Regions from separate parts of the Acidovorax sp. 107 genome, predicted to be linked through region 2. Evidence: predicted binding sites of a transcription regulator. Region 2 holds the regulator's gene; the other holds the start of a gene.

Region 1 (12,053 bases), 2.2 Mb from region 2:
TGGCCTCGCGCACGGGCACCTCGTCAAAGGTGGGCAGGTCCATGCGAAAGAAATCGTCCTGGTAACTCTGCCGGTCGTTGCGCAGGTTGATCTTTTTCCACAATGCGTCCTGCCAGGCAAAGAAGCCTGCGCGGTATTCCTCGCGGTCGGCTGCCGGGCCTGCGGCTTCGGACGAGCGGTATTCAAACACCAGCTCTGCCTGTGCCAGCCACCGCGTGAGGCCCGCACGCGTACCAAACAGAATGAGCGCTGCATAGCTCACCTGATCGCCCTCCACCAGCAGTTCGGTATCGCGCAGCGTTTGCAGGTCGCTCAGCTCGCGCCTGCGTGGGTCGCCAGTCTTGCGCGCCCAGCGTTCGCGGAACAGGGCGATGGACTCGGGCTCCAGGTCGGCCAGCGTGGCGCCGGGGCAGGGCTGTGCCGAAAAGTCGGGACCTGTTTCTGCAAACATCTCCCGCAGCTCTTGGCCGCTCAGGGCTGCTAGGTCGTCACCCGCGCGCTTGAAGTAGCGGCCATCGATCTCCCATGCTGTGCCCGGCAGGCGTGGCGGAACGTGAACGATCACCACGCGCCCTTCGGGCAGCAACAGCTCTTCTACGGGGATGCGGTGCCCAAGCTTCTGGTGCAGACCCGCCTCGGTGCGTCCTGGCTCTTCAAACGCCTGTGTGCCCACAATGCGACGGGGCCGCTTGTCCGTCACGCCCAGCACCATGGTGCCGCCGCCCTCGTTGGCCAGGGCCACGCAGTACTTGACCAGCGTGTCAAAGTGGTAGTTCTGCTTGGCCTCCTTGAATTCCAGGCGCTGGCCTTCGGGTTCAAGCAGCCATTGTTGAAGCTGGGCGACAGAGGTGGGCATGAGGCAGGCAGTAGCAGGCAGTGGGAACTGCCTGAGAGTCTGCCATGCGGAGCCGCCGGGGCCTAGTGTGAGCAGTTTTGAGGCTCTTTGTGCCCCAAGCGGTACTCGATCATGCGCAAGCAGCTATTGATTTGGTAGCGTTTTGCGCAAGGCCCGGGGTGTGTGGTGTTCTGCCTGCCCGGAGGCCAGATCGTCCAGGATGGGGCAGTCCGGCCGGTCGTTGCCCTGGCAGCAGGACACCAGCGTTTGCAGGCTGCGCTGCATGGCCTGCATCTGGGCGATGCGTTCGCTCAGGTCGTCGATGTGCTGCTGCGCGATGCGCTTGACCTGGCTGCTGGCGCGGCTGTGGTCGTGCCACAGGCCCAGCAGCTCGGCGATTTCTTCCATCGAGAAGCCCAGGTCGCGGCTGCGGCGGATGAAGTGCAGGGCGTGCACATCGGCCTCGGTGTACTGGCGGTAGCCGCTGTCGGTGCGCGCCACGCCGTTGATGAGGCCCAGCGATTCGTAGTGCCGCACCATGCGCGCCGAGATGCCTGCGCGCCGCGCGGCGACGCCGATGGGCACGGGCCAGGCGATGGCGCGGGGCGCTGCGGCCTTGGTGCGCGCGGTCGGCGCGGTATTGATGGACTGGGGCGTGGTCATGGTGTGGCCTTCGCTGGGTGCTTGGTGGCGTGGAGCTCAGGCCGCGACGGTGTAGCCTTCTTCGGCAATGGCGGCGGCCAGGGCTTCGCGGGGGGCGGTGCTGTCCACGTCCACCTTGCCGCTGGCGCGGTCGATGCGGACTTGGGCGTTAGGGTCTACCTGCTGCACGGCCTGGGTGACGGCGCGTTCGCAGTGGCCGCATGTCATGCCCTGTACTTGGAAGGTTGTGGTGTTGGTTGCCATGGTGTGTCCTTGTTGGATTTGGAAATGTGGCCGTGGATGCGACCGAAGCGAATGTTGAAGCTTGACATCGTGGCAGAGTCAAACGCTGCGCAAGACACTCATGATGTGAGGGTTGATCAATATCAATGCTTGACCTTGCCATCACGTCAAGGATCAGCATCCCGGCCATGAACACCATCACCACCCCCCCCAACACTGCGCCCGAGTCCCTCCACTCGCTGGACCTGGGCATTTCTGGCATGACCTGCGCAAGCTGCGTGGGCCGTGTGGAGCGCGCGCTGCGCAAGGTACCCGGCGTGCAGGAGGCCTCGGTCAACCTGGCGACCGAGTCTGCGCGCATTGCCTTTGTCACGCAGGTGGGCGCTGACGCTGCCGCGATGGAGGCGGTGCTGCGCCGCGCGGTGCGCAATGCGGGCTACGAGCCCCGGGCGCTGGGGCAGGACGAGGCGGTGGAAGACCTGTCGCCCTGGGCGGGGTTCCTGCCCGTGGGCATTGGCCTGCTGCTGTCGGCGCCGCTGGTGCTGCCGATGATCGGCGACCTGTTTGGCCAGCACTGGATGCTGCCCGCCTGGATGCAGTTTGCGCTGGCCACGCCGGTGCAGTTCATTCTGGGGGCGCGGTTTTACAAAGCGGGCTGGCATGCGGCCAAGGCGCTGAGCGGCAATATGGATTTGCTGGTGGCGCTGGGTACCAGCGCGGGCTGGGGCCTGTCGATGTGGCTGTGGCTCACAGCGCCCACAGACCATCCGGGGCATGTGCCGCACCTGTACTTCGAGGCCTCGGCCGTGGTGGTCACGCTGGTGCTGCTGGGCAAGTGGCTGGAGGCGCGCGCCAAGCGCCAGACCACGGCGGCCATCCGCGCGCTGCATGCGCTGCGGCCCGATGTGGTGCATTTGCTCTCCAAATCTGGCGAGGTAGATGTGCCCGTGGCCGAGGTACTGGTGGGCGATCAATTGGTCGTGCGGCCCGGCGAGCGCATCCCTGTGGACGGCACGGTGCACGAGGGGCACACGCAGGTGGATGAATCCATGTTGACCGGCGAGCCCCTGCCGGTGGCGCGCGATGTGGGCGCGGCGCTGACGGGTGGATCGATCAACGGTGATGGCCGCATCGTGATGGCGGTGACGGCTGTGGGCGCCGAGACGGTGCTGGCCCAGATCATCCGGCTGGTGGAAGACGCCCAGGCCGCCAAGGCGCCCATCCAGCGGCTGGTGGACCAGGTGTCGGCCATCTTTGTGCCGGTGGTGCTGGTGGTTGCGCTGGTGACCCTGGCGGGCTGGCTGGCCATGGGTGCGGGGCTGGAGGCGGCGCTGATCCACGCGGTTGCCGTGATGGTGATTGCCTGCCCTTGTGCGCTGGGGCTGGCCACGCCCGCGGCCATCATGGCGGGCACGGGTGTAGCGGCCAAACACGGCATCCTGATCAAGGACGTGCAGGCGCTGGAGCTGGCCCACAAGGTGGATGTGGTGGCCTTTGACAAGACAGGCACGCTGACCGTGGGTCAGCCCCGGCTCACGGCGTTTGAGGTGGTACCGGGTCTGGATGATGCGGTGGTGATGGCGGCGGTGGCGGCGGTGCAAAGCGGCAGCGAACACCCGCTGGCGCGGGCGGTGGTGGCGGCTGCGGGCGAGCGGCAGATCCACGTGGCCACCGCGCAGGACGTGCGCGCCGTGCCCGGGCGCGGCACCGAGGGCGAGGTGGAGGGCCAGAGCTACCTGGTGGGCAGCCTGCGCTGGATGCAGGAGCTGGGGGTGGGCCTGGGCCCGCTGTCAGACCGCGCGGAGGCTTTGCAACGCGAAGGCGCCACAGTGTCCGCCGTGGCCCAGCGTGTGACTGAGGGATTGGCATTGCGCGCGGTCATGGCCTTTGGCGACGAGCCCAAGCCCGGCGCGCGCGAGGCGCTGGCGGCACTGAAGGCGCGGGGCATTCGCACGGTGATGGTGTCGGGCGACAACCGGGGCGCGGCTGAGGCCATGGCGCGCCGCCTGGGGCTGGACCCGGCTGCGGGCGAGGTGATGGCCGAGGTGCTGCCGGGCGACAAGGCGGCCAAGGTGGCTGCGTTGCAACAGGGCAGTGATGGCAAGCGCCATCATGTCGCGATGGTGGGCGACGGCGTTAACGATGCCCCGGCGCTCGCTGCGGCCGATGTGGGCATGGCGATGGGCAATGGCACGGACGTGGCCATGCATGCAGCGGGCATCACGCTGATGCGTGGCGACCCGATGCTGGTGGCGGCGGCGCTGGATATCTCGCGCCGCACGGTGATGAAGATCCGCCAGAACCTGTTCTGGGCGTTTGCGTACAACGTGGCGGGCATTCCGCTGGCGGCCCTGGGCTTCCTGAGCCCGGTGGTGGCCGGGGCCGCCATGGCGCTGAGTTCGGTCAGCGTGATGGCGAATGCCCTCCTACTCAAGCGGTGGCGCATGTGATAAATACGTACAGAACGGTTATCGATGTCTGGCAAACTGCAACGATTTGTTGCCCGTCTGCGGCCTCTGGGGAGGTGCGGCGAGCGCATCGACCAAGCTATATCAAGGACGACAGATCATGAATCTCTTCTCGCTCATGCGGCAGTTCACCATACGTTTGCGCATGCTGGGGGCCATTGGGGTGGTGCTGGGGCTGTTGGGCCTGCTGGGCGGCGCGGGCATGCTGGGCATGTTCCGCATCCACGACATGAGCCAGAACTTCATGGACAACGCGTTTGCCAAGGTGAGCACCATGGCCGAGCTGCGGGGCGAGATGGGGGCCATCCGCCAGTACGAGAAGGACATGATCATCGGCTACGAAAAGACGGAGGCCGTGAAGGCGGCCCACACCAAGTGGCTGGCCAGCCACGAGAAGGCCAAGAAGACCGCCAGCAAGTTCCTGGAAGGCGCCGATGACGCCGACAACGCGGTGGTGCGCAAAATCATCACCAAGCTCGACAGCTACAAGGACCTGTTCGCCCATGTGGCGCGCCAGCTGGAGGCCGGTGGCTACGACACCGCCACCATTGCCAACCGCATGAGCGGCAAGGCCGTGGCCGAGTTTGACGAGGCCGACAAGCTGATGGCCGAACTGGACACCGTGCTGCGCAGCGAGGTCAGCAAATCCGTGGCGCAGCAGGGCGAGGTGTCCAACCAGACCAAGTGGCTGTTTGTGCTCGCGGTGCTGATCACGGTGGTCGTGGTGGTGCCGACCACCCTGATGAACATGAACTCCATCTGCCGTCCGCTGGAGGACGCACGCAAGATGGCACAGGCGATTGCGGGGGGCGACCTGTCGCAGCACATCACCGCCGAGGGCAAGGACGAAGTGGCCGACCTGCAGCGCGCGCTGCGTGAGATGCAGCAGGGCCTGGGGGCGCTGGTGGCGCAGGTGCGCGATGCCAGCGGCAACATCGCCACGGCCAGCCAGGAGATCGCCACGGGCAACCAGGACCTGTCGCAGCGCACCGAGCAGACCGCCAGCAACGCGCAGGAGGCTGTCTCCTCGCTGTCGCAGCTCACGTCCACGGTGCAGCAAACTGCATCGTCCTCGCAGATGGCGAACCAGCTCGCCGCATCGGCCTCGCAGATGGCCACCCAGGGCGGTGGCGTGGTGCAGCAGGCCGTGGCCAGCATGCACGAGATCTCGACCTCCAGCCGCAAGATCGGCGACATCATCGGCCTGATCGACTCGATTGCGTTCCAGACCAACATCCTGGCGCTGAACGCGGCCGTGGAAGCCGCGCGGGCAGGCGAGCAAGGCCGGGGCTTTGCCGTGGTGGCCAGCGAGGTGCGCAGCCTCGCCCAGCGCAGCGCAGCGGCGGCCAGCGACATCAAGGGCCTGATCCAGAACAGCGTGACGGCCGTGGACGGCGGCGTGCGCCATGTGGAAGAAGCGGGCACGGCGATGAAGGACATCGTGAGCAGCGTGCAGCGCGTGGGCGACATCATTGGCGAGATCACGGCGGCGGCGTCCGAGCAGTCGGCCGGCATCGGCCAGGTGAACAGCTCAGTGGGCGAGATCGACCGCATGACGCAGCAGAACGCCGCGCTGGTCGAGCAGTCGGCCGCTGCGGCCGAGTCGCTGCGCGAGCAGGCTGCACGCCTGTCGCACGTGGTGCAGCAGTTCCGGCTGGCCGAGTCGGCGGCGGGCTACGGCCATGGCGGCCTGGTCGCTGCGGCATATGCCGATCAGCAGCCCCAGGCGCTGGCTGCGGGCCCCGCCCAGGCGCGCCTGGCGCACTGAATGAATGGTGGCGGGGCGCGCGCGCCCCTGAGCTGCCCTTAGCGCGCTTCCTGTCCCCATCCCTACGAGCCCCGCAGGCCTGTCCTGCGGGGCTTTTTTGTGGGCGGTGGCTGGGGACTTGCAGGGCATGGGCCCGGTGCTTTGCCCGGTCGTTTATTGACCTGGGTCATGGGCGCGCCGGGGCGTGCGTGGCACCCTTGGGGCCTTGTTGAACCTGGGGAGTGCACCATGCCGTCGATCAGTCTGCGAACCATTCGCGAAGAGCACGCGTCGCTTGCGGCGGTGTTGCACTCGCTGCGCCTGATGCTGGACCAGGGTCCGGGCGACGAACCCGCTGCGTTCTTTGACGTGATGCGGGCCATGCTGTTCTACATCGACGAGTTTCCGGAGCGGCAGCACCACCCCAAGGAGACGCAGTTGCTGTTCCCCAAGGTGGCCGAGCGCTCACCCCAGGCAGCAGAGGCCATTGCACAACTGGACCGGGACCACGAGGGTGGCGAGGCAGCGGTGCGCGAGTTGCAGCACCTGCTGCTGGGCTGGGAGCTGATGGGCGACGCGCGCCGTGAGGCGTTTGTGCTGGCGCTGGAAAGCTATATCCGCTTTTACCTGGAGCACATGCGCCTGGAAGAAACCGTGGTGCTGCCAGCCGCCCAGGCAACCCTGCTGCCAGATGACTGGGCCGCCATCGACGCGGCCTTTGCCAGCAACACCAACCCCCTGGCTCCGGGCAAGCCGCGCGACGCGGCGTATGACCGGTTGTTCACCCGCATCGTGATGCGGGCGCCGAGCCCCATTGGATTGGGAAGCCCCTCCTGAGTCGCCTTTCCCCAGGGGGGCGCCGCCAGCGCGACGGTCGCTGGCTTGCGCCGCGCCAGTTGCAACCAGCGCGGCCCAAGAAGGCCGCTTCTTCTCGGTGCGAACTCAGGCGCTGAGCACTGGATAGTCCGTGTACCCCTCGGCCCCGCCGCCATACAGCGTGGCACGGTTCACCTCGTTGAGTGGCGCGTTGGCCTTCAGGCGCGCTACCAGGTCGGGGTTGGCGATGAAGGGGCGGCCAAACGCCACGATGTCGGCGCCTTTGGCCAGGGCGGCGTCGGCCAGTTCGCGGGTGTAGGCGTTGTTGACCATCCACGCACCCTTGCCGCCTGCAGCGTGGTAGGCGGCCTTGAGGGACGCGTAGTCAAACGGGCGGCCTTCCACCTCGCGCGGGCCGCCGGTGGCGCCTTCGATGACGTGGATGTAGGCCAGGCCCAGGGGCGCCAGCTGGCGCACCACATGGTCGAACAGCGGCTGGGGGTCGGCGTCCACGATGTCGTTGGCGGGGGTGACGGGCGACAGGCGGATGCCGGTGCGGCCGCCGCCGATTTCCTCGACGATGGCGCGCGTCACCTCCAGCAGCAGGCGGGCGCGGTTTTTGATGCTGCCGCCGTAGTCGTCGGTGCGCTGGTTGGCACCCGTTTTGAGGAACTGGTCGATCAGGTAGCCGTTGGCCGCGTGGATTTCGACACCATCAAAGCCCGACGCAATGGCGTTGCGCGCGGCGTGGCGGTAGTCCTGCACGATGCCGGGGATCTCTTCGGCATCAAGCGCGCGGGGCATGGAGGTGGGGGTGAAGGTGGGCACGCCGTCCTTGATGAGCACGGTCTTGGTGTTGGCCTGCACGGCCGAGGGTGCGACGGGCGCGGCGTTGCCGGGTTGCAGGTCGGTGTGCGAGACGCGGCCCACATGCCACAGCTGCACCACGATCTTGCCGCCGGCATCGTGCACGGCGCGGGTCACCTTCTTCCAGCCGTCCAATTGTTCGGTGCCGTACAGGCCGGGCACATCCGCATAGCCCTGGGCTTGCGGGCTGATGGCCGTGGCCTCGGAAATGATGAGACCGGCACTGGCGCGCTGTGCGTAGTAGGTGGCGACCAGGTCGGTGGGGATGGCCTCGGGCGAGCGGTTGCGCGTGAGCGGCGCCATGGCGATGCGGTTGGCCAGCTGAAGGTCGCCCGCGCGGGTGGGTTCAAACAAAGAGGTCATGGTGAGAGTCCTGAGAAAGACGATGTGCAAAAAAGCAGGCTGACAGCTTAATGCTGCAGCGCAAAACGTGCAGCGCACCGGCGTCAACAAGGGCTCCGGTTTTGTGTTAGCCCGGTCGCTCAGGTCCGTCGTGCCTGCAGCGTCGCGGCCCTTGCATGAGAATGAACAGCCATGTCCCTGCCACCGCCCCCCGCACCGTTCCCCGTTTCCCCGTTGCGCAGCCTGTGGCTCGCCGTGGCCCTGTCGATGGGGGCTGCCATTTCACTGGGCATCACGCGGTTTGCCTATGCCCTGTTGCTACCGCCCATGCGCGAAGACCTGGGCTGGTCGTACACGCTGGCAGGGGGCATGAACACGGCGAATGCGCTGGGCTACTTGCTCGGCGCTCTGGCCACGCCCTGGCTGTTGCGGCGCGTGGCGCCAGGGGCTGTGCTGCTGGCGGGTGCGGTGATGGCCACGGTGTTCATGGGCCTGAGCGGCTTTTTCACGCAGGCGGCACCCCTCCTGGTGCAGCGCCTGCTGGCCGGTGGGGCCAGTGCGCTGGTGTTCATTGCCGGTGGCCTGCTCGCGGCGCGGCTGGGTGCCCAGGTGCCGGGGCGCAGCGGTTTGTTGCTGGGCCTGTATTACGGTGGCACGGGTTGGGGCATCAGCCTGTCGGCGCTGCTGGTGCCCGCGGTGCTGGCAGCGGCCCCCGCACCGCACAGCTGGACCTGGGCCTGGTGGGCGCTCGCGCTGGCCTGTGTGGCGGCCACGGCGGCGCTGCTGTGGCCGGCGCGGGTGTTGCACGGGCTCGCTGCACCCGTGGCCGCGGCTTCCGGGACCACACCGGCGGCTGCAGTGCCCGACCGCGTGCGCTGGCGGGCCTTGGCCCCTGCGCTGCTGGGTTACGGCCTGTTTGGCGTGGGCTATATCGGCTACATGACCTTTGTGGTGGCGCTGCTGAGCGAGCAGGGCCGGGGTGCGGGCGAGGTGACGCTGTTCTACGCCCTGCTGGGGCTGGCTGTGGTGCTGTCGTCGCGCATCTGGGCCGGGCTGCTGGACCGCAGCCGGGGCGGTGAGGCCCTGGCGCGCCTGAATGCGCTGCTGGGCATGGCCACCATCCTGCCCGCCATCACCGGGGCCTGGCCGGTGGTGTTGGCCTCGGGGCTGCTGTTTGGCGGGGTGTTTTTGTCGGTGGTGGCATCGACCACGGCGCTGGTGCGGCACAACCTGCCGCAGGCGCTGTGGGCCAGCGGCATCAGCGCGTTCACCATCGTGTTTGCGGCCGGGCAGATCGTGGGGCCCACGGTGGTGGGCTGGATCGCCGATGGGCCTGGAGGCCTGGCGCGCGGGCTGGTGTTCTCGGCCTGCGCGCTGTGGGTAGGGGCGCTGGTGGCGTGGCGGCAGCGCCCCTTGTAGCCCCAGCCTTACTTCAGCAGCCCTTCAGCCTTCATCGCGGCTTGCACTGCGGGGCGGGCACCCACGCGTTCACGGTAGGCCGCCAGGTTCGCCAGGCCGGAGATGTCGAGCTTGGTGGGCTGGGTCCAGTTGGTCACGGTGAACAGGTAGCCATCGGCCACGGTGAACTGGTCGCCCATCAGGTACTGCTTGCCGGCGAGCTGGCTGTCCACCCACTGCAGGCGCTGCAGCAGGCGCTCACGCACCATGGGCTTGTAGTCTTCGGGTGTGGCGGGGTTGAACAGGGGGCTGAAACCCTTGTGCAGTTCGGTGCCGATGAAGGTCAGCCACTCTTGCAGGCGGTAGCGCGCCAGGGTGCCGTTGGCGGGGGCCAGCTGCTTGTCGGGCACTTGATCCGCGATGTACTGCACGATGGCGGGGCCTTCGCGCAGGCGCTCGCCGTTGTCCAGCTCCAGCAAGGGCACGTAGCCCAGGGGGTTGATGCCGTAGTAGTCGGTGCCATCCTGGAGCTTGTGGCTCTTGGTGCTGGCCAGCACGGGGGTGTGGGCTAGGCCGGCTTCGTGCAGGGCGATGTGGGGCGACAGGGAGCAGGCGCCGGGGGAGTAGTAAAGCTTCATGGATCGGTCCTTGAAAACGGTCGGAAACCGCCGATCCTATGCGCTGCGCAGCTTTCTTGCTGGCCGCCTACGCTGCACAGGCCCCGGAGGCGGAAACTGGCACGGCCCAAGTCAGTGCCGCCGTGCAAGGGCCGCCCTGCCGCACGGGCGGCGTCCCCCTGGGGGAGGGCGCCGAAGGCGACACAGGGGGGTTAGGTGTCGTAGCCTGGAAGGTCGCGCTGCACCTTGCGCAGCAGCGCGGGCCAGGCAAAGGCACCGCCCAGGCCGCCGGTCTGCACGCGCATGGCCTGGGCCACGCCGCTCACGATTTGCGGGTTCACCTGCGTCAGTTCGCCACCCGCCTGCGCATCGATCTGGATGCGGCAGGTGTTCTCGAAGGTGTACATCGACAAGAATGCGTCGGCAATCGTCTTGCCCACGGTCAGCAGGCCGTGGTTGCGCAGCATGAGGAAGTTGGCCTCGCCCAGGTCGGCCTGCAGGCGCGGCTTTTCTTCGTCGCGGAAGGCCACGCCTTCGTACTCGTGGTACGCCAGCGAGCCCAGCACAAAGGTGCTTTGTTGGCTGATGGGCAGCACGCCGCCCTTTTGCGCGCTGACGGCCACGCCGGCGCGGGTGTGGGTGTGCAACACGCAGCCCGCCTCGGGCCGGGCCTCGTGCACGGCGCTGTGGATCACGAAGCCTGCCGGGTTCACCGGGAAGGGCGATTCGTGCAGCTTGTTGCACTGCATGTCCACCTTGATCAGGCTCGACGCGGTGATCTCGTCGAACATGAGGCCGTAGGGGTTGATGAGGAAGTGGTGCTCGCCCGGGCCCGACACCGACTCGGGCAGTTTGGCGCTGATGTGGGTGAAAACCAGGTCGCTCCAGCCGTACAGCGCCACGAGCCGGTAGCACGCGGCCAGGTCGCAGCGCAGCTGCCATTCTTCAGGGCTGACGCTGCCTTGCAGCGAGGGGATGTTGAGCATGGGGGGTGTCTCCGGTGTTGTGGGTGGGAAGACACCACTGTAGGGCGGGGCGGTGACCGGGTCTGTCAGGCAGGCTACACCCGTGGCCATGTTTCGGGTGTTCTTTGCTCTATTATTGATAGCAATAGAGGCAATATCCACTGGCGCTACCAGCCAGTTTGACCCGATTTTTGGTGTCTGTCGCCTTTGGCAGGCTCCAGGGTCCGATGTGCACTCCACCGGCCCCTAGGGATGTCCTGCATAACTTCCTGCGGTCTGTGATAGCGCGGCCTCGGGCCATCCGCTGCGTTGCTTTTTTTGCCAATAGCCCGGCTATTGGCTGCAAAAAGACGCCTTGCGGCCTGTCCCGATCCGCACTACCGCCGACTCGCGAGGGTTATGCAGGACATCCCTAGCGTTCGTCGGCCAGCGCTCAGCCGGCCTGCGGGATCGGCGCGCGCATGCCCGCGTTCAGCAGGTTCCAGGCGTTGATGATGGCGATGGCAAAGACCAGGTCGGAAATCTCGGCGTCGGAGAACAGGGCCGTCAATTTCGCGTATTCGTCATCGCTCGCGTCGCTGTGGGGCGTGGCGGTGATGATCTCGGCCCAGCGAAACGCGGCGCGTTCGCGTTCGCTGAAGAACGGTGCCTCGCGCCAGCCGGCCACGGCGTTCAGGTGGCGTGGGTCGGCGCCGTCCTTGACGAGCGCGCTCCAGTGCATGTCCATGCAGTAGGCACACCCGTTGATCTGCGAAACACGCAGGAACACCAGCTCGGCCAGCCGGGTGCCCAGCGGGCCTTTCTTGATGGTTTCAGAGACGTTGACCAGGCCCATGAAGGCCTTGGACGACAGTTGGTGGTAGGGCAGGCGGACGCTGTGTTGCGACATGGAAATCTCCTGGGTGATGGCAAAGGGTTGATGACGGGGGTGAAAGACGGCGCTGGTGCGGGGCCTTCTGGCGATGTCGCCATGTGGCTGCATTGCCGTCTTCCATACCCATCAAGACGCTGCGCCGTGCCGGGTTGTGACAGGAGGCCTGCTTTTTTTCTGCCCTGGCGCGCTTGCCGGGGCCGCCTGTGCAGCGGTTCTCACGAACAGCGCTGTGCCCGTGT
Region 2 (12,053 bases):
GCAGCGCCGGGCAGCGGGCAGCAGTGGCCGTCGCCAGGGTCACTGCGGTGCCCACTTCACACCCACGTAGACCGTGCGGCCTGCGGTGGCGTAGGTGCGGGCCAACTGGTAGTCCTTGTCGGCCAGGTTGTCGATGCGGGCCAGCAGCGTGTAGTCGCGCGCAAGGCGCGTGCTGGCGTACAGGTTGACCAAGGTGTAGCCGCCCAGCACGGTGGTATTGGCCGCAGTGTCGAAGCGGCGGCCCGAGGCCTGCACCTCGGCGCCCACGGTCCAGCCTGCCAAGCGCGTGTCGGCGCCAAAGGTGGCGTGCTGCTTGGCGCGGCGCGCCAGCTGCTTGCCGGTGTCCAGGTCGCGCGGGCGCTGCAGGTCGATGGAGCCATGCAACTGCACGTCGCCCACGCGGTGCGAACCGGCGAACGTCACGCCCTTGTATTCAGCCCGGGCGGTGTTGGCATAGCAACCAAAGCTGGAGGCACAAGTGCCCGCGCCGCCAAAGGAGATCAGGTTACTCACACGGTTGCGAAACAGCGTGGCCGAGAAGGTGCTGTTGCCCTGTGCGTAGCGCAGTGCCACTTCGGCGTTGCGGCTGCTTTCGGGACGCAGCGTGGCCACGCCGTATTCGCTGAAGCGGTGGTACAGCGTGGGCGCTCGGAAGGCCGTGCCCACCGATGCCGTGGCACGCCACTGCGGGGTGATCGCATAGCCATAGGCCACGCTGCCGGTGCCCTTGCCGCCGAACTCGCTGTCGGAATCGTGGCGCAGGTTGAGCTGCACGGTGTGGCCTGCGGCGTTGTAACCGTAGCCCAGCGCCAGCGCGTCTTGCGAGCGCTTGGCGTCGATGGGCTGGTTCTCCAGGCGGTCTTCGCGGCGCTCCAGCGCGGCCGTGACCAGGTGCGCGCCCTGGCGCCATTCGTTCTGGAACAAGTAGCCGCGCAGACGCGTTTCGCTCAGGTAGGGCGAGGGGCGTGTTTCGTATTCGTCGCGCGAGTCGGTGATGGAAAAGCGCGTTTTGTAGGCACTGTTCCACTGGGCTGTCCAGTTGAGGCCCAGCGCGTGCAGGGTGTGCAGGTTCCGGTCGTCCTTGCCCAGGCCGCTGTCGTAGCCGCTGTTGGTGTCGTTGACCATCAGCGTGCCCTCGAGGCGGTGCACGGCGTTCACCTGCAGGCCTACCCGCGCGTGCCCCGCCGTGTTGCGGTAACCATCACGGTCGGGGTTCTGCCCGGCGATGGGGCGGGCGTTGAAGCCCTGGCTGTTCTCTCGGGCCAGGCCCAATGCGTAGTCCACAGTACCGCTGGCACCGCTGATCCCGGCTTCCACCTTGGTGGTGTTGTGGCTGCCCACGCCCACACCCACGTAGGGTGCCGTGCCGTTTTCACCGCGCTTGGTGAAGATCTGCACCACGCCACCGAGGGCATCCGAGCCGTACACGGCACCCGCCGGGCCGCGCAGGACTTCAATGCGGTCGATAAGGCCGAGCGGAATGCTCTCCCAGGGTGCGCCGCCCGTGGACTGCGAATCGATGCGCACCCCGTCGATGTACACCGCTGTGAAGCGGGACTCGGCGCCACGCAGGAACACACCGGTCGTTGTGCCGGGGCCGCCATTGCGCGAAAACTCGACGCCGGGCAGGCGGGCCAGCAGGTCGGCCAGGCCGGTGGCGCCACTGCTTTCGATGGTTTCGCGGTCCACGATGGAGATGTCGGCCACCAGATCGGCCAGCGGCTGCGGCGTGCGCGTGGCGGCCACCACGGTTTCAGACAACGACGGGGCGCGCAGGTTTTGCGCCACCAACTCACCGGAGGCCGGAGCGCTCTGGGCCAAAGCGCTGCAGGCGCTGCCCGCAACCAGGGACAGCATTGCCAAGCGGGGTACGGACAGGCGCAACGACGCCACAGGGCGCGCACGAAGGGTACGGATTTTCATGGGGATCAACGTCAACAAACAACCCGGGCCGGCCTCCCGCCAGCATGTGGGTGATACAGCTGCGCAGCGCCGGACCAAGCGGGCGCACGCAGCCACCGTGTTGGCCGGTATCCGGGCTGGCGGAACACCCCCCCAATACCTTCCCATGCGCTTGTTCAAGGCGCTCAGTGGCTTATGGATGGAGAGAGAATCAGACGATTCGTCCGCTGACCGTTGCGGGGGCAGCGCAGGCTGGGCAAGTACCGGTGGTACGGAGCCTTCCTGCTTCCCGTTGAACTGCGGCATGTGAACCACGCCGCGAGCACCAACAGCGGGATTTTACGACCGTTTACAAGCGTCTTTTTTGCGGCAGAACAGGCAAGCAACTCGGCAGCGCACCCGCGCGGCCGGTGATGCACTTTGATCTGTTTTGTGTTGCGTTATGCACACCACCGCAAACTGGGGCCAGGGGCCGCTCGGTGTCACACCGCCTACAATCCGAGGCTGTATGGCAATACCGTCCCCCACCGACCAGATCGCCGAACGCGTAGAGCGCCTGCTGCTGCGACACGCGGAGTTGCAGCGCACCAATGCCCTGCTGACTGACCAGGTAGCGGCACTGACCCAAGAGCGCGATTCGCTCAAATCCCGCTTGAGCGCAGCACGCGCCCGGGTGGATGCCCTGCTCGAACGCCTGCCCGCCGCCGCGCCGCTCACGAAAGAAGCCGAATGAAGCAAATCGAGGTGCAGATCCTGCAGCAAAGCTATCTGCTGACCTGCCCCGAGGGGCACGAAAGCCGCCTGCTGGATGCCGTTGAGCGCGTAGACACTGCCATGACGCGCATCCGCGATGCGGGCAAGGTTCGCGCACGGGAACGCATCGCCGTGCTGGCGGCCCTGAACCTGGCTTTCGAGATCGCCGATCGCGAAGCGGCAGACCTTGCGGCCGCAGCCCTTCCGGTTGCAAGCCCCTCCCCCAGTGCCAGCCCCAACACAACCGCAGGGCACCAGGAAAGCCTTCTGCCCGACAGCGACCAACAGCGCCTGCAAAGCCTGGTGCATCGCCTGGACGATGCGCTGGGCGACGACGGGCGCCTGCTCTAGGTCTCGCCTTTTCGGCGCCTCCCTCTCACCGGGGGATGCTCAGCAATCCCGCTGGTCACAGTCGCTTGCGGGCTTTACATGGCTCCATGCCCACCGAGCACGCAGGCAGCCCCTACAATCAACAGGTCTGCGAAGCTGTCGGGCTTTATATTTCCTTGAACCAATGCTCATTGAGCTCGGGCTTGGTACATCGTCCGGTGAGCGTGATCATCTCGCGTCAGATGAACCCAACGCCAGGCTGCCCTCGCCCACCTGAACCCCCGGTTCAGGATGAGGGTCCGGTGGCATTCGCAGACACCCTCTTTCTCGTGCCCCTGTCACCGCAACCACCCGCTGCTGCGCCTGTGACTGGGCATTTCCTCGCGGCCCTCCGCGTGCTCCGTCCCTCTTGACTGACATCCCACCATGCTGGACCCCCTGCTGATTGTTGAACTCGGTGTGCTCGGCCTGGCCACAGGTTTTCTCGCCGGGCTGCTGGGGATTGGGGGCGGCATGCTGCTGGTGCCGTTTCTGACCTATATCCTGGGCGCGCGGCAAGTAGCGCCCGACCTGGCCGTGAAGATGGCGATTGCCACGTCAATGGCCACCATCATGTTCACTTCCATCTCCAGCGTGCGGGCTCACCACCGGCGGGGTGCAGTGCGATGGGACATCGTCAAGCGCCTGGCGCCTGGCATTGTGCTGGGCGGCTTCATCGCCAGCCTGGGCGTGTTTGCGCTGCTCAAGGGCTCGTTCCTCGCTATCTTCTTCGCGCTGTTCGTGAGCTTCTCGGCCACGCAGATGTTTCTGGACAAAAAGCCTGCACCCACCCGCCAGATGCCGAGTGGCGCAGGCCAGGTGGCAGCCGGCGGTGTGATCGGCTTCCTGTCGGGCCTGGTTGGCGCGGGCGGCGGCTTTGTGAGCGTGCCCTTCATGACCTGGTGCAATGTACCCATCCACAATGCCGTCGCCACCAGCGCAGCGTTGGGATTTCCGATCGCGCTGGCGAATGTGATTGGCTACGCCATTGGCGGCCAGAACGTGAGCGGCCTGCCGTCTGCGTCCCTGGGCTACATCTGGCTACCAGCATTGGGGGTGATTGCCAGTTGCAGCGTACTGACGGCCCCACTGGGAGCCAAAGCGGCGCACAACCTTCCCGTCAAGCAACTCAAGCGCGTGTTTGCATCGCTGCTGTTTGGCCTGGCAGCCTACATGCTGTGGAAAGGCGTATCGGCCGCCTGAGGCTGACGCAGAGGCATACTCCCGGCAGTCCGCCTCGTCGCAATATCTGAGCGCTGGCGCTTCAGGTGTTCAGAGGTCGGTGACGACCCTGGGCCTTGAGCGGCAGGGGCTTGCTCAACATCGCGCGGAACTGGTCTGCCGGCAACCCGGGCGCGCACAGAAAGCCCTGGTAGTGCTCGCACTGCATTTGTTGCAGCACGGCCTGCTGGGTTTCAGTTTCCACCCCCTCGGCCACCACTTCGATGTGCATGGCGCGGCCCATGCTGATGATGGCGCTGACGATGGCCCGGTCGCCGTCATCGTCGGGCAAACCACGCACAAAAGACTGGTCGATCTTGAGCTTGTGAATGGGGAGCTTCTTGAGATAGGCCAGGCTCGAATAGCCCGTGCCGAAATCATCGATGGCCAGCCCAATGCCCAGGTCAGCCAACACGCGCAGACGCTGCTCCATCTCCTGCGCGTCCTGCAGCAGGATGGTTTCCGTCAGCTCCAGCTCCAGCAAGGTGGGCGGCAACTGGTGCACCGCCAGCAGCCTGGTAATGCGGTCCACAAAGTCGGGCTGGCGAAACTCCAGCGCCGACACGTTCACCGAAATCATGATGGGCGTGCCGCCGTGCATCCAGAGTGCGGCCTCTCGCACCGCCTGCTCCATCACCCAGGCGCCCAGGGTCACGATGTAGCCTGACTCTTCGGCCAACGGGATGAACACGGCGGGCGACACTGCTCCGAACTCGGCGTCCGTCCACCGCAGCAGTGCCTCCGCCCCAGTAATGCGCCCGGTCGCCATGTTGACCTGGGGCTGGTAGTGCACGGCCATGCGCTGCAGGCCCAGCGCCTGGCGCATCGCATGCTCCATCTGCATGCGCGCCAGCAGGTTGGCGTTCATCTGGGGCTGGTAGAAGCCATAGCTGCCACGCCCCCGCTCCTTCACACGATACATCGCAGTGTCGGACTGCTTGATGAGGTCGTCGAGGGTGGTGCCATCTTGCGGATACAGCGCGATGCCAATGCTGCACTGGATCGAAAAACCCATGCTGTCGAGCATGAAGGGCTTGAGCATGTCGTCCAGGATCCGGCGTGCCACGCTCTCGGCCACGGATGCGTCTCCACCGTGCAGATAGATGACAAATTCATCACCCCCCAGGCGGCACAGCATGTCGGTCTGCCGCAAGCAGGTCTGCAGACGCTCGGCCACGAGCTGCAGGACCCGGTCACCGAACGGATGCCCCAGGGAATCGTTGATGATCTTGAAGCGATCCATGTCGAGGAACAGGATGGCAAAGCCCGTGTCGCTCTGGCGCGCCCCCTGGATGGCCGTATCCACGCGTTGCGACAGCAGCAAGCGGTTGGGAAGACCGGTGAGCACATCGCTGTAGGCCAGCTCTTCAATGCGTTTTTGCGCAGCATGCTGCAGCGTGAGATCGCGCATGAAGCCAATGCTCTGCACCAGCCGCCCTTCGTCGTCGCGCAGGGCGACCCAGGACAACTGGACCGCGCAGTACGCGCCGTTGTCACGGGGCAACCACAGCTCGCCCTCCCAGAAACCATCCTGGCCCCAACCTTGCAGTACCTGCTCCATGAACGAGGCATCCGAGCCGCCGCCAAACAGCGAGGCCGCCACACAGCCTTCAAAATCCTTGGCGGTAGGCCCCACCAGGCGCTCGCACCCGGGGTTCATGCGCATGATGTGGTGTTGACTGTCTGCGATGAAGATCGCATCCAGGCTGGACTCGAACACACGCGCCGCCAGTCGCAGGCTGGCCTGGATCTCCGTCTGGCGGGTAATGTCCCGGAACGAATACACCCGCCCCACCGCACGGCCCTGGCTGAACTGCGGCACCGTGCGCATCTCCAGCACCACGCCATTGCGCAGTGCGACGATGTCAGTGCTCTCTTGCATGGGCTCTCGGTCGATAGCGGCCAAGCGCTCCGCATACAAGCGGGCGTCAGCCACCTGGCCCGCCATGAAGGCGTACACCGCAGCATCGTCACGCTCGAGCAGCAGTTGGCGCGGCAGGCTCCACAGTTGTGCCAGACGCTGGTTGAAGGCGCGCACCTCGCGGTCGAGCCCACACACCAGCATGCCGTCAGCGGCGGAATCGAGGGTAGCGCGCAGCTCCGAAAGCAGCGTCTCCAACTCACGCTCCGTGGTCTCCTGGCGGCTGCGGTCCAGCATGGTCAGCAGCAGCGCGCTTCTGCCCTCGCTCCCCCACGGCACGCGCCTGACACAGCGCTGCACCGGCACCAAGGTGCCGTCGGCACGCAGCAAGCTGGTGTGGGCAGTAATGCCCTGGGCAATCACGTCGGCAGGCTCGGACCAAAAAGCCAGCTCTTGGGGCGTGCTGGCCAGATCAAGCACAGACCGTCCCTGCATGGCGGCTACGGAGAGGCCTGTCAGGCGCTCCGCGCCCGCATTGGCCTGCAGAATGTGCAGGCTCTCCTCGTCCAGCAGCCAGACAGCCTCTTGGAGGCCATCGAGCCAACCATGCGCTTGCAAATCGCTCACGCCGCAGCCTCGTCAGAGCCCGGACTGACCGCTCGCTCAAAGAAGTAACAGATCCGCTGCCGGGGAGATAGGTAGTCGAGCGCGTCGCGCGGCAGCTGCGCAGGCTTCAGGCTGCGCCGTATGCCCAGTTCAGGTACGGTTTCCAGGTCCAGTATCGGCGCCTCATCCTTGGGAATCCGGGGATCGTGCACGATGACCTTGGGCCGCAGCGGTCGCGACGAGTTGACCGACGCCACGATGGCATAACGATCATTGACCAACTGCACGATGGAGCCGGGCGGGTAGACACCCATCATGCGAATGAAAGCCCCCAGAACCACCGAATCGAACCGCGCCTTGAGCTGGGCAAAGATCACGGAGAGCGCCTCATGCGGCGTGAGCGCCGTCACGCCCATGGCGGGGTTGCACATCCGGTCGTATTGGTTAACCAAGGCCAGAACCTGGCTCGTGCGCCCCAGATCAGGCCCCTTCAGGCGCAGGGGAAACCCGCTGCCGTCACACATCTCATGGTGCCGGGCAACCGCAGTCAACACCGCTTCGGTAAACCCCATGCGTTTGGCCAAGGCTACGGACTCCGCCACATGGGTCTCATAGCGTGTGCGCTCCATCGGGATCATGGAAGGAGTAGGCTGTCGCAGGTTGGGCGGCAGCTTGAGCTTGCCGATGTCGTGGATCAAGGCAGCGACACCCAGATCGTGCAGCTCCTCGCTTTTCATGCCCAGAGAGCGTCCTAGCAACAGCGAGATCACCATCACGTTGATCGGGTGCAAACCGTTGCGTTCGCCCACACCTTCGGACAGCAGCCGGATGACGGAGTCACCGTTCTCCAGCAGTTCCGTGACACAGCCCGAAACCAGTGCCTCACCCTTGGCCCTGGCCTGGTCCGGGTGCTCGGACACCGTACGCTCCATGGACTGGTACTGCCGTGTGGCCTCTGAAAAACGCTGGTTGCAGGCAGCCAGCGCCCGGTTTTGTGCCTCCAGCAGGTCCCGGCGCCGCTGCGCTTCGGGGTCCACGGCGCCGGCCGTACCAGCGCCAGGTGAATCCAGACCATTGGGAGGAGATTCCGTCATCTCTGGCACGCTCCACGCGGCTGGCACCAGCTCCTGCAGCTCAGGATCGCTCTTTTTGGGCACATAACGCACCTCTGTCAGCCCCAGTTGCCGCAGGGTGGATATCTGCTCCATCGTCGCCACCCGGAAACTGCTGGTCGGGAACGGATGGTGCATCCAACCCACATCGAGCTGGATGTACATGCCGACACGCAGTTGGCTGATGTCGATGAGGATGGATGAGTTCACTTCAGGCGCACGCGATACAAGGTGACATCAATGCCACCAATAGTTACGCAGATTATCACCAGTTCCAGCTGCGCGACGAAGAACCGGCTGGCACCGCAGCGATAAGGCAACACTTTGCGAACACCGGCCCCTCAAAGGCAACTGCAGTCTCCCGTCGGAGGGGCCGCCCGGTCTTGAACTGCCGCGTTGATCACTCCTGCCGACGCAGCCAATGACCGCTGCGTTACGCCGCAGTCAACGGCACCAGAGCGATGGCTTGTAAATGAGATCCATCCACAGCGCCCAGGCGGCCACTGCGCACAGCATGCCACCTGCAGCTCGCGTCCCCCAATCGGACCGCACCAGGTTCAAACGGCTGCGAAGCCTGCTCCATGCCCAGGGACCACTCACCAGCCATACCCCGCTGCCCACGGCAAACAACGCCATGGTCAGCGCGCCCTCCAAGGCTCCACCGCTGAGCGCCGCCACCAACAAGGCCGAATACAGCAGTCCGCAAGGCATCAGGGCCCACAAAGCACCGGCCGCCAGCACCCCGCCTGGAGCACCCACCAGCGGACGAACACGGCCCCACACCAACCGGCCGGCCTGCTCCACCCAGGCAGGCTGACGCGACTGCACCATCATCATGAGACCCCAGGCCATCACCGCCACATGCATGAGCGTCCAGGCAGGACGCAGGGCCGTGGTCTGCTGGGTCAGCCATGCCAGGCTGCCCATAGCCAAGGCAGCCGCTGCCCCCGCACCCGCATACCCCAGAATGCGCCCCGCATGAAAAGCCACGGTGCGATGCACCACGCCGCCACGCGGCGCCCAGCGCACCACCTGTTCAGCTCCCTCCGGTGACTGCCCCGCACCTGCAATCGCCCCACCCTGCCCCACCAACGCCCCACAGGGTGCGGAGCACATGGCCAAGCAGTGGGACCCTCCAGCGAGTCCCATGAACAATGCAGTCCAGCCAACCGTTGCAAGCATAGGTGTCAGATGATGCGCGAAAACCGAGCCCGGTTGCGGTCTGCCTGTAGATAGCGATCAAACACCATGGCTATGCCGCGCACGAAGAACCAGCCGGTAGCGGTCACTTCAATACCCTCTGGCCCCACCCGCACCAGCCCTTGCTCCTGCATGCCCTCCAGCTGAGCCAACTCCGCTGCGAAGTACTGACGAAAATCGATCAGCCACGCTTGCTCCATCGGCTCGAACAGCAACTCGCCCTGGCACATCAAGGCCATGATGGCTGCACGACGCACCAAGTCGTCCCGCGTCAGGGCCAGCCCGCGAACCACGGGCAAGCGCCCTTGGTCCAGGAAGTCGTAGTACTCGTCCAGTGTCTTCGAGTTCTGGCTGTAGGTGGCACCGACCCGGCCGATGGCCGATACACCGAGGCCAATCAGGTCGCAGTCTGGCTGCGTGCTATAGCCCTGGAAGTTACGGTGCAGACGCCCCTGGCGCTTGGCCACGGCCAGCGCGTCCGTAGGGAGAGCAAAGTGGTCCATGCCCACATACACATACCCAGCGTCCATGAACGCATCCAGCGAACGTGACAGCATGGCCAGCTTGCTCCCGCCAGTGGGAAGCTCGGCGGAGACAATGCGCCGCTGTGGCTTGAAGCGCTCCGGCAAGTGGGCATAGGCATACAAGGCAATGCGGTCAGGCCGCAACTGCGCAACCTGTGCCAGCGTGCGGTCAAAAGACTCGGGTGTCTGGCGCGGCAAGCCGTAGATCAGGTCGACGTTCACCGAATCAAAACCCAGCGAACGAGCGGAGTCCACCAGCGCAAAGACCTGTTCGGCCGGCTGGATGCGATGAACGGCCTTTTGCACTTCGGCGTCAAAGTCCTGCACACCAAAACTCAAGCGATTGAACCCCAGTTCGGCCAGCAGCGCCAATCGATCCGCGTTGACAGTACGCGGATCCACTTCGATCGAGTATTCCCCTCCCGGCGCAAGCGTGAAACTGCGTTTGAGCATGGCCATCAGCTCTCGCAAGCCAGCGTCCGAGAGAAAGGTGGGCGTTCCGCCGCCAAAGTGCAACTGACTGACCACCTGCCCCACCCCGCAGTGGGCCGTGTGCAGGTCAATCTCACGGCTCAGATAGCGCAAGTAGACGTCAGCACGGTCATGGTGCTTGGTAATGATCTTGTTACAAGCGCAGTAGTAACACAGCGATTCGCAAAACGGAATGTGCACGTACAAAGACAGCGGCATGGCCTTGGCCACCGTGCCTGAACGGCGTTGCTCCAGCGCCAGCACATAGTCTTCCTCACCGAACGCCTCCACAAAACGGTCGGCCGTTGGATACGATGTATAACGGGGCCCTGGCACGTCAAAACGGCGCAGAAGATCTTGCGAAACAGCAGTCATGGGAGAATTTCCTTGCGTACACCTTGACTGTGCCGTAGGCTCCAGGACACGTCCTTGACCTGCATCAAGTGAACCCATCGGCCATACGGCGACAATTTGATGAAGGTCAGCCGCTGGCCCGCGCCATGCTCAAATGTCCATGCGCGGCAAGCGCGATATGCCCGGCCACCAACCCAAGTCCAAGTGCTTATGAATCCGCTCACCATCAAAGTCGCCTGCTCCAACTGCAACCTTCGGGAGTTGTGCATGCCTGTGGGCCTGAATGAAGAACAGCTGCAGCGTATCGACGAGGTCGTTGCTGTGCGTCGCAAGGTCAAGCGTGGCGGCACCTTGTTCCGCAATGGCGAATCCTTCACATCCCTTTATGCGATCCGCACAGGATTCTTCAAGACCTGCGTGGCCACCGAAGATGGTCGCGACCAAGTCACGGGGTTTCAGATGGCGGGCGAGATCATCGGGCTGGACGGCATCGTCAATGACCACCACACCTGCGATGCGGTGGCACTGGAAGACGCCGAGGTCTGTGTCATGCCTTTCGACCGTATCGAAGAGCTGTCACGTGAAGTCACGGCCCTGCAGCACCATGTGCACAAGATCATGAGCCGCGAGATTGTGCGCGAGCATGGCGTGATGCTGCTGCTCGGCAGCATGCGCGCAGAAGAGCGTCTGGCAGCCTTCTTGCTGAACCTCGTACAGCGCCTGCATGCGCGGGGCTTCTCGCAGTCCGAGCTGGTGCTGCGCATGACGCGAGAAGAGATTGGCAGCTACCTAGGCCTCAAGCTCGAAACGGTCAGCCGCACGTTCTCCAAGTTTGTGGAGGAAGGTATCGTGGAGGTCAAGCAGCGCCATGTCCGCATCCTCGACACCGATGCCCTGCGGCGCATTGTGAATAGCCAGCAAACCTGCCACTGAGCAACGGCGGCACTCGCCCAGAGCCGGGCACTACACCAGGTTCGTGCAGTGCTGGCTCATTGCCGCCGGGCACGCAACGCGAGCCCAGACAGGCAACCGACAAAGTTCAGGAGCAAGAAGATGTCTTGCGGCAATCGTCGGGCCGCTCCGCATTGGGCACCGGACACCGGTTGACCTCAAAGGGTGACATGGACAGCAGTGTCGTCAGTGCGCTGGTGGCCATGGTGATGGCCCAGAACGCAAAAAAAGCAAGGGTGTAGACACCCTCCCTCGAAAACGCCAGAGGCTGCCCGAACCAGTGCAGGTCCTGGGGGTCCACCATGGCAAAAACAAGCATCTCCAGCACGCCCGCCATCAAGAAGGCGGGCCAGGCAATCCACATCAGGCGTTGCGTCCACATATCGATTTTGTCTCCTGGTGCTGCATGCGGTCACGCTCAGGCGTGAGACCGCAGGGTTGTCAGCGTGGTTGGTCCTGGACCGGGGTGGCCGCATGGTTGCGGGCCTTGAGGGCCGGCGCCAGACTCTTACCTGGAGCGACCAGGGTCTTGTTGATCTCGATACCCTGGCGGTAGTAGTCCTCGGCCACCACGGGATCGGGCCGCGAAATCGCGAGCCACAGGGTTACAAAGCCGGCCACGATCACGATCGCAGGCCCGGCAATCACCAGCCACACGTGGCCAAACTTCCACCAGGGCGGGGAAACTGCCGGCGTAGCGATGGCAGGGTTTGAAGGCATGGCGCTCTA

Evidence for each region. The regulator FNR, encoded in region 2, switches genes on or off when oxygen is low (the NO sensors DNR and NnrR bind a similar motif). The targets are predictions, from matches to a motif close to TTGATNNNNATCAA.
Region 1: C8C99_RS15230 (hemerythrin domain-containing protein) is a predicted target of FNR. The motif match lies at 6,113-6,126, and genes of this name have one in related genera.

Annotation. Positions count from the first base shown of each region.
Region 1 is NZ_QBTZ01000001.1:3,268,253-3,280,305, forward strand. Features, by position in the region: gene C8C99_RS15205 (ATP-binding protein) at 1-856, opposite strand, end outside; gene cueR (Cu(I)-responsive transcriptional regulator) at 980-1,498, opposite strand; gene C8C99_RS15215 (heavy-metal-associated domain-containing protein) at 1,535-1,741, opposite strand; gene C8C99_RS15220 (cation-translocating P-type ATPase) at 1,909-4,170, shown strand; gene C8C99_RS15225 (methyl-accepting chemotaxis protein) at 4,289-5,956, shown strand; gene C8C99_RS15230 (hemerythrin domain-containing protein) at 6,185-6,772, shown strand; gene C8C99_RS15235 (alkene reductase) at 6,878-7,981, opposite strand; gene C8C99_RS15240 (YbfB/YjiJ family MFS transporter) at 8,153-9,379, shown strand; gene gstA (glutathione transferase GstA) at 9,388-9,996, opposite strand; gene C8C99_RS15250 (class II aldolase/adducin family protein) at 10,188-10,961, opposite strand; gene C8C99_RS15255 (carboxymuconolactone decarboxylase family protein) at 11,374-11,829, opposite strand.
Region 2 is NZ_QBTZ01000001.1:1,052,077-1,064,129, reverse strand. Features, by position in the region: gene C8C99_RS05040 (cobyrinate a,c-diamide synthase) at 1-43, opposite strand, end outside; gene C8C99_RS05035 (TonB-dependent receptor domain-containing protein) at 40-1,923, opposite strand; cobalamin riboswitch at 2,008-2,247, opposite strand; gene C8C99_RS05030 (hypothetical protein) at 2,411-2,635, shown strand; gene C8C99_RS05025 (cell division protein ZapA) at 2,632-3,006, shown strand; gene C8C99_RS05020 (sulfite exporter TauE/SafE family protein) at 3,412-4,227, shown strand; gene C8C99_RS05015 (EAL domain-containing protein) at 4,289-6,733, opposite strand; gene C8C99_RS05010 (HD-GYP domain-containing protein) at 6,730-8,034, opposite strand; gene C8C99_RS05005 (sulfite exporter TauE/SafE family protein) at 8,269-9,006, opposite strand; gene hemN (oxygen-independent coproporphyrinogen III oxidase) at 9,012-10,394, opposite strand; gene fnr (fumarate/nitrate reduction transcriptional regulator Fnr) at 10,584-11,306, shown strand; gene C8C99_RS04990 (hypothetical protein) at 11,413-11,706, opposite strand; gene C8C99_RS04985 (FixH family protein) at 11,766-12,044, opposite strand.